DNA from 2 places in the Streptomyces sp. RLA131 genome. Region 1 is predicted to be linked to the other one. Evidence: riboswitches for the same ligand, from Rfam matches in the RefSeq annotation. Region 1 holds a riboswitch; the other holds the start of a gene.
What was found. A riboswitch is a leader RNA that binds a small molecule or an ion and turns the genes downstream of it on or off. The one in region 1 is predicted to bind cyclic di-AMP.
Positions count from the first base shown of each region.

Region 2: another riboswitch for cyclic di-AMP. It lies ahead of RWE79_RS29570 (M23 family metallopeptidase); the one in region 1 lies ahead of RWE79_RS21795 (M23 family metallopeptidase).

Region 1 covers NZ_JBWDOQ010000002.1:4,591,200-4,595,401, forward strand. The annotation lists gene RWE79_RS21785 (caspase, EACC1-associated type) at 1-205, shown strand, start outside; gene RWE79_RS21790 (extracellular solute-binding protein) at 202-1,602, shown strand; cyclic di-AMP (ydaO/yuaA leader) riboswitch at 1,832-1,972, shown strand; gene RWE79_RS21795 (M23 family metallopeptidase) at 2,218-3,342, shown strand; gene RWE79_RS21800 (DUF6227 family protein) at 3,433-4,202, opposite strand, start outside.
Region 2 covers NZ_JBWDOQ010000002.1:6,332,928-6,337,129, forward strand. The annotation lists gene RWE79_RS29560 (M16 family metallopeptidase) at 1-14, shown strand, start outside; gene RWE79_RS29565 (M16 family metallopeptidase) at 11-1,402, shown strand; cyclic di-AMP (ydaO/yuaA leader) riboswitch at 1,629-1,783, shown strand; gene RWE79_RS29570 (M23 family metallopeptidase) at 1,796-2,557, shown strand; gene RWE79_RS29575 (GntR family transcriptional regulator) at 2,793-3,476, shown strand; gene RWE79_RS29580 (HPr family phosphocarrier protein) at 3,701-3,982, opposite strand; gene RWE79_RS29585 (bifunctional acetate--CoA ligase family protein/GNAT family N-acetyltransferase) at 4,103-4,202, shown strand, end outside.

The sequences.
Region 1 (4,202 bases):
CGACGAGGACAGCCCCAACAGCCCCCGGGCCGACGCCCCGGACACCGCCGTCCCGGTCGTCGTCGTGTCGCTGGAGGACACCGGCTGCGACCTCGCCTTCAACACCGAGGTCACCGCCCGTGGCGGGGCCTGCATCGACACCTCCCAGGACCTGTCCACCGCCCTCGCCGACACCATCGCCCAGCTCACCGCGGGCCGTTCATGACCGGCGCCCCGCACGGCGCGGCGCTGCCCCGACGCATACGGGCGGCCGCCCTGCTGGTGCTGCTCACCGCCTGCGGCAGCACCCCCGCCCCCGCCCCGCAGCCGCCCCCCGACACCTCGCGCCCCCTGATCGTCGCCAGCGGGGCCGACCTCACCACCTCCGCCACCTCCACCGGCACCACCGGCGGCGGGATCCGCCGCCGGCTCATCGACGAGTGGAACCGGCGCAACCCCGGGCGCCCGGCCCGGCTCGTGGAACTGCCCCGCGCCTCCGACGACCAGCGCAGCGAACTGGTCGGCGCCCTCCAGTCGGGCACCGCCACGTACGACGTCGTCAACCTCGACATCACCTGGATCCCGGAGTTCGCCGACGGCGGGCTGATCCGCCGGCTCGACCCCGGGCTCGTGGACGACGACTTCCTCCAGCAGGCGGCGGACGCCGGCCGCTGGAAGGGCGGCACCTACGCCGTGCCCTTCAACACCGACGTCGGGCTGCTCTACTACCGCACCGACGACCTCCTCACCAAGGCCGGCCGCCGCCCCGAGGACCTGCGCAGATACACCACCGTCAGCGACCTGCTCGCCGCCGTGCGGTCGATCGGCCTGCCCGCGTACACCACCCAGCTGCGCGCCTACGAGGGACTGACCGTCAACACCCTGGAGGCGTTCTGGAGCGTCGGCGTCAACCTGGTCGACGGGCAGGGCCGCTACACCGGCAGCCAGGACGCCCTGCGCCAGGGGCTGGAGGAGCTCAACCGGATCAACTCGCCCAACAGCCTGGCCCCCGAATCGCTGGAGGCCGACGAATCGGTCTCCCTCGCCCAGTTCCGGCAGGGCGCCAGCATCCTGATGCGGGACTGGCCCTACGCCTACAACCAACTGGACGCCGGACTCGCCCCCTCCACCCGGTTCGGCGTGGCCCGGCTCCCGGGCACGGCCGTCCTCGGCGGCCAGAGCCTCGGTATCGCCGCCACCAGCGCCCGCCAGGACGACGCCGCCGACCTGATCCGCTTCCTCACCGGCCGCACCCGCCAGCGTGCCCTGCTGCAGGCCGGGTTCGCCCCCGCCCGGCAGTCCGCGTACGGAACCAGCGACACCGACTGCACCGCCGCGAACCCTGCCGCCTGGTACTACGACCGTCCGGTCCGCGAAGGCTCCGAGTCCACCCCCTCCCGGGGACCCGGGGGCCGCAGACCCGGCTACACCACTCTGCTCTGGTGCGCCCTGCGCCAGGCCCGCGCCCGCCCCGCGACCGCGCACTACGTCACCTTCAGCCGGCTGCTCCAACGTGAGGTGCATCTCATGCTCGTCACCCACGCCGACGACAAGGACACCACCCCCGAGGCGACCGCCCGCCGACTCGACCAACGCCTGGCCAGAGCGCTGGGCGGACGCTGACCCACCAGCCGACCGTCACACGAAGTGACCGTCCACCCGCTCGCGGGTCACGGCTGACGTATCCTCAGATCTCCCGCGAGTCACAGTGCTGGCGCCCTTTTGCCCGCTTCTGCGGGATCCATGCGTATAGATTCCAGCTGTGAACTGCCCGAAGCGGCTTGGAATTCCCCTGCGCCTCTATTAACGTTCGATAACGCAGCGCGGTCGTCCCGCCGCCGAACAGACGGCAACCGCGCGCTTGCCGAATCCCGTCCGCGGGAACCGGGGAACCAACACCCTGGGGTGAATCGGATCTGCTCCGGCAGACCCGTAGGAGACCTTCCTGCTCCGAACCCGTCAGCTAACCCGGTAGGCGAGAAGGAAGGAAAGGAGCGCGCCCGAGTGGCGTCGAACAAGCCTGCCCTCATACCGGATTCCCAGCAGTACGACGGGTACGACTACACCGCGAACCCCGACTGGGACACCGCAGAGTGGAACATGGCGGCCGGCTGGACGCCCCCCGCGACAGAGCAGGCAGCCCCCACCAAGAACGCCGTCGACGGCTGGGACACCGGCGAATGGAACATGGCGGCCGGCTGGGCGGAGCTGCGTGACGCGGCCGCGGCCGCCGGTCTGATGGATGCCGCTCCCAAGCGCCCGTCCGAGCCCAGGGCCGAGCACAAGCCCGAGTCCAAGTCCGAGCCCAAGCCCGAGTCCAAGTCCGCTCAGCAGCCCGAGCAGTGGTCCGCCTTCGGCACGGCGCCCCTGCGGCAGCCGCAGCCCCAGGCGCAGGCGCAGCGGCAGCCGCAGCCGCAGCCCGCGCCCGAGTCGCACTTCGAGCCCGAGCAGGACGACCAGGGCTACGAGCAGAGCCAGGGCCACGACGAGGGCCCCGGCACCTGGAACCCCACCCGCGAGTCCACGGCCCCCGTACGCGGCCGTCACCGCGTCTCCAAGCAGCGCACCTTCGGCCGTGGTTCGGCCGTCTTCGGTGTCGCTGCCGTCGCCGTCCTCGGCGTCGGCAGCGGGGTCGCCACGGCCGAGGGGCACAACCCGCTCGCCGTGTCCCTCCCGGACCTGCCCGAGGTGGACAGCCTGCCCGGCATCGGCACCCTGATCGACAGCGGTGACGAGGCCCAGGCCGCCGACCCGGCCGGCAACCTGGACATCAACGCCGGCGAGTCCCTGCGCACCCGGATCCTCCAGCAGGCCTCCCAGCAGAAGGCCGCCGCCGACAACCTCGCCGCCGCCAAGGACGCCAAGGCCGCGGCCGCCGAGAAGGTCCGCACCGAGGCCGCCGCCAAGAAGAAGGCGGCAGCCGCCGCCAAGGTGGCCGTCGAGGCCAAGCGCCTGGCCGAGCTCGCCAAGAGCTACGTCAAGCCGGTCGCCTCGTACACCCTCACCGCCGGCTTCGGCGAGACCAGTTCGCTGTGGGCCTCAACCCACACCGGCCAGGACTTCGCCGCCCCCACCGGCACCCCCGTCAAGGCCATCCACGGCGGCACCATCACCTCCGCCGGCTGGGCTGGCTCGTACGGCTACCGCATCATCCTCACCCTCCCCGACGGCACCGAGCTGTGGTTCTGCCACCTCTCCTCGATGACCGTCACCTCCGGCAAGGTCGCCACCGGCGACACCATCGGCCGCGTCGGCGCCACCGGCAACGTCACCGGTCCCCACCTCCACGTCGAGGTCCGCCCCGGCGGCGGCGACCCGATCGACCCGCTGCCGTGGCTGCGCTCGAAGGGCCTGTCGGTCTAGTCGACCCGAACCATGAAAGAGGCGGGCAACCCCGATCCGGGGAAGCCCGCCTCTTTCACGTCGTACCGTCGTATTGGCGGGTGACGGGGCCTAAAGGGCCTCCAGCCGCAGATCCGCCGCGTCGCACGCCGCCCGCTCGTCGTCGTACACCTCACACACCGGCCGCCCCTCCGGGTTCATGGTGTGCTCGACCTCCCACAGGCTGATCTCCTCGCCGGTCGCCAGCAGGAAGGCGTGCTCGTACAGCGTCCAGCCCACCACCCGCCCGCCGGCCCGCAGATGGCGCCCGGTGACGTACGCGATGTCGTGGCCGATCGCCGAGAGCAGTAACCGCCGTATCCGCTCCCCGGGGGCGTCCGCGTTCTCCGCCCGGCGCAGCACCCGCCACGCGTGCTCCGCGGAACGGTCCTCGGAGTACTGCCGCGGCCCCTGCGGCAGTTCCAGCGCGGCCAGCTCCGGCAACCGCGCCAGCCACTCCGCCGTCTCCGCCTCCAGCTCCTCCGGGCTCGGATCGCCGAAGCGGCTGTCGATCAGATACTGGGCGGCCGCGAGGAACTCCGGATCCGTGTACACCTCGTGCCGCCGGTCACCGCCCGGCCCGGTGTTGTGCTCGATCTCCCAGAGACTGAGGCTACTGCCGTCCGCCAGCAGGTAGTTGTGCCGCAACGTCCGACGGCTCAACTTCTGCGGCGGGCCCTTGCGCTGCCGGAAGGAGGCCAGTTCGGTATGGGCCATCAACGCGGTGGTCAACCGCTCCAGCACGTCGTCAGCCACCTCGAACGCGTTCTGCGCCCGCGCCAGCAACTCACCGACCTGCACCTCCTCCCCACTGCTCGGCCGCCCCGGCCCCGGCCCAGGAC
Region 2 (4,202 bases), 1.7 Mb from region 1:
GCGCCGACCAGTGACCGACGTCGCACCCACCATGACGTTCCACCCGCAGCCGCAGGCCGGCGACCCCAGGCCCTGGGACTTCCCCGCCCCCGGCCGCGGAACCCTGCCCAACGGCCTGACCGTGCTGCGCAGCCACCGCCCCGGCCAGAAGGTCGTCGCCGTCGAGGTGCTGCTCGCGGCGCCGCTCGACGCCGAGCCCGAGGGCCTGGACGGCGTGGCCACCATCATGGCCCGCGCCTTCTCCGAGGGCACCGACAAGCACAGCGCCGAGGAGTTCGCCGCCGAGCTGGAGCGCTGCGGGGCCACGCTCGACGCCGCCGCCGACCACCCCGGCGTACGGGTCTCCCTGGAGGTCCCCGCCTCCCGGCTGGACAAGGCCCTGGGCCTGCTCTCCGACGCCCTGCGCGCGCCGGCCTTCCCCGACAGCGAGGTCGAGCGGCTGGTCAACAACCGCCTCGACGAGATCCCGCACGAGCTGGCCAACCCGGCCCGGCGCGCCGCCATGGCGCTGTCCAAGGAGCTGTTCGCCCCCGCGCTGCGCTGCTCCCGGCCGCGCCAGGGCACCGAGGAGACGGTCGCCCGGATCGACGCGGCGGCGGTGCGCTCCTTCTACGACACGCATGTGCGGCCCTCCACGTCGACCGTCGTGGTCGTCGGCGACCTCACCGGCATCGACCTCGACGCGCTGCTCACCGAGACGCTGGGGGAGTGGACCGGCAAGCCCGCCGAACGCCGGCCGCTGCCGCAGATCACCTCCGACGACCACGCCCGCGTCGTCGTCGTCGACCGCCCCGGCGCCGTCCAGACCCAGGTCCTCATCGGCCGCACCGGCTCCGACCGCCACGACCCGGTCTGGGCCGCACAGGTCCTCGGCACGTACTGCCTGGGCGGCACGCTCACCTCGCGGCTCGACCGCGTCCTGCGTGAGGAGAAGGGCTACACGTACGGCGTGCGGGCCTTCGGGCAGGTCCTGCTCTCCACCCCGGAGGGCACGGGTGCCTCGCTGATCGGCATCAGCGGTTCGGTGGCCACCGACGTCACCGCCCCGGCACTGGCCGACACCTGGCAGGTGCTGAGGACGCTCCGCGAGGACGGCCTCACCGACGAGGAGCGTGACGTCGCCGTCCAGAACCTCGTGGGTGTCGCGCCGCTGCGCTACGAGACGGCTTCCGCCGTCGCCGGCACGCTCGCCGACCAGGTCGAGCAGTACCTGCCCGACGACTACCAGGCCCAGCTGTACGCCCGCCTCGCGGCCACGGGCACGGTCGAGGCCACGGCGGCCGCGGTCAGCGCCTTCCCGCTGGACCGGCTCGTCGTCGTCCTCGTCGGGGACGCGGCGGCCATCGCCGAGCCCGTCAAGGCCCTCGGTATCGGCCCGGTGACGGTCTCCACGGCCCTCTGACGGGGCCCGCTCGTCCTCGGTCGCCGGACCGGCCGATCTTCGGCCGGTCCGGACCGAGGACGACCCGGCGGACCCGGCGGACCGACCCTGAGCCTGCCCACAACCGGGTCCCGCGGGGGTTATGTGGCATCGGGCACAATTGGGGCGTTTTATTTGGTGGGGGCCGGGGGGCGCGGTTAGCGTCGTCGCTCGTTGTCCGTAAGACAAGCCGCGTCCGGCGGCACCGGAGCAACGATCGCCGAGTCCCCGCAGGGCGTGAGCCTGGGGAGCCGGGGACCCACGTCGCGTAGTCCCCCTGGGGTGAATCGGGCGAGCCGCCCGTAGGAGACCTTCCTGCTCCGAACCCGTCAGCTAACCCGGTAGGCGAGAGGGAAGGAAAGGACTCCGCCTGCCATGGCGCTCACGTTCAGCATTCGCACGACCCTGGCCTGCGCCGCCGTGCTCGCGGCGACCACCACCGCCGGAGCCGCCGAGGCGGGAGCGGCCGGGACGGCGGCTCCCGGCACCGCGTTCAGCCGGTGCGCGGCCGTGACGGACACCCTGGTCACGCAGATCGCCGCGCAGGCGGACGCCCAGCACAAGGCGGCCGACGCGGCGCGCAAGAAGGCCGAGCAGGCCCGCGCCGAGCAGGCCCGCGAGAAGGCCAGGGCGAAGGCCAGGGCCCAGGCCGCGGCGAAGGAGCGGGCGAAGAGGTCGGCGGCGGCCGGGCAGCGCGCGGCCCGGTCGGTGCCGGGTGCCCGGGGGAGTCTGACGGGCTGGATGAAGCCGGTCGCCTCGTCGATATCCACGCCGTACCACGCCACGAGCAGCCTGTGGTCCTCCGGCTATCACACCGGTTCGGACTTCGCGGCCGCGACGGGCACCCCGGTGCACGCGATCGGTCCGGCCACCGTGGTGGAGGCGGGCTGGGGCGGCTCGTACGGCAACAACGTGATCCTGCGGATGTCCGACGGGATGTACGTGCTGTACGGCCATCTGTCCTCGATCGGCGTCTCCGTCGGCGAGACGGTGACCGCCGGCCGTCAGCTCGGTCTGTCCGGCGCCACCGGCAACGTCACCGGGCCGCATCTGCACCTTGAGGTGCGCACCAGCCAGAGCTACGGCTCCGACGTCGACCCCGTCGCGTATCTGCGCAAGCACGGCGTGGCGGTCTGACCGGGCGCGTCCCCCACCGCGTCCCCCCACGGCGTCCCCACGGCGTCTCCCACGGCGTTCCCCCGCGGCGAAGGCCCCGGCTCCCCCGGCCGGGGCCTTCGTGTGTCCAAAAATACTTGCTGAATTAGGGACTCCCGTCGGAATCCCGACTGTGCTGGAATAGAGTCGCCGAAGAAACACCGATCTTCGCGTTACGCGGGGATTAAACCGGACGGGGAATGAAGGGACCGGCGATGTGGGATCGGACGTGAACGGGACGGGCGGCGCAGGGCGTCGTATTTCCGCCCAAGCGGTGTGCACGGCGATCCGTGACGACATCATCAGCGGCTTCTATCCGCCGGGCGGCCGGCTGACCGAGGAGCTGCTGGCCAAGCGCTACGGCGTGTCACGGGTCCCGGTCCGTGAGGCGCTGCGCACGCTGGAGTCCGAGGGGTTCGTGCGCACCCGCAGACACGCCGGGGCCTCGGTCGCGGAGCCCACCGAGCAGGAGGCGGCGGACCTGCTGGAGATCCGCGGTCTGCTGGAGCCGCTGGGCGCGGCGCGTGCCGCGCAGCGGCGTACGGAGGCGCACATCAAGGTGCTGCGCGGTCTGGTGCGGCTCGGGCAGGAACGTTCCCTGCAGGGGCAGTTGTCCGATCTGCCCTCGTTGGACGGCTGGTTCCACGAGACGCTGGCGCAGGCCTCCGGCAGTCCCACCCTGGTGGCTCTGCTCACGCAGCTGCGGCACAAGATCGCGTGGGTGTACGCGGTGGACTCGCCGGGGCGCGCCGTGGAGTCCTGGGAGGAGCACGGGGCGATCGTGGACGCGGTGGCCCGCGGTGACTCCGAGCGGGCCCGCAAGCTGGCGACGGCGCACGTGGAGCGGTCGGCCGGGGTGCACCGGCTGCGGCGTTCGGCGCGGGGCGCGACCGTGCGGTGAGGAACTGGAAACACGGCGTACACACGACGGGCGGCCGCGTTTAACAGAAGTGCCGTATACAACTGAGAAGAATTGCGCCGGAGCTTGCCGGAGATATTCTGATGCGTAATTCCGCTGTGCCCTGCGCGGATTTCCGGGCCGAATGACGCCCGAAAGGCGAAGTGGCGGGGCTGCGAAATCCGGACGGATTTTCGCGGCCCCGCCACCATTCGCGGAAGGCCGGGTCAGACGGTCTCCGGCAGCTCGTCGAGCCCCTTGGTGACGAGCTCGGCCAGCTGGTCGAGCGCCGCCTCGGCGCCCTCGGCGTCGGAGGCCAGCACGATCTCCTCGCCGCCCTGCGCGCCGAGGCCGAGGACGGCCAGCATGGACGCGGCGTTGGCCGGGGTGCCGCCGGGCTTGGCGATCGTCACGGGCACGCCGAGGCCCGTCACCGAACGGACGAAGATCGAAGCGGGGCGTGCGTGCAGGCCCTCCGGCCAGCCGACGGTGACGTGGCGCTCAGCCATGGTGGTGTCCTCCGGGTCGTTCCAGGTTGTCTAGACCAGTCTCCCACGAGGCGCAGCCGCGCCGGAGACCGCTTCGTCATATCGTCGCACTGATCCGGTACGTCCCCTTACGCTTGGCCCATGACCACTCCGCCGCTCTCGCGGCCGTACCCGGTGCACTGGGAGGCGGACGTCGTGCTCCGCGACGGCGGCATCGCCCATGTGCGCCCGATCACCCCGG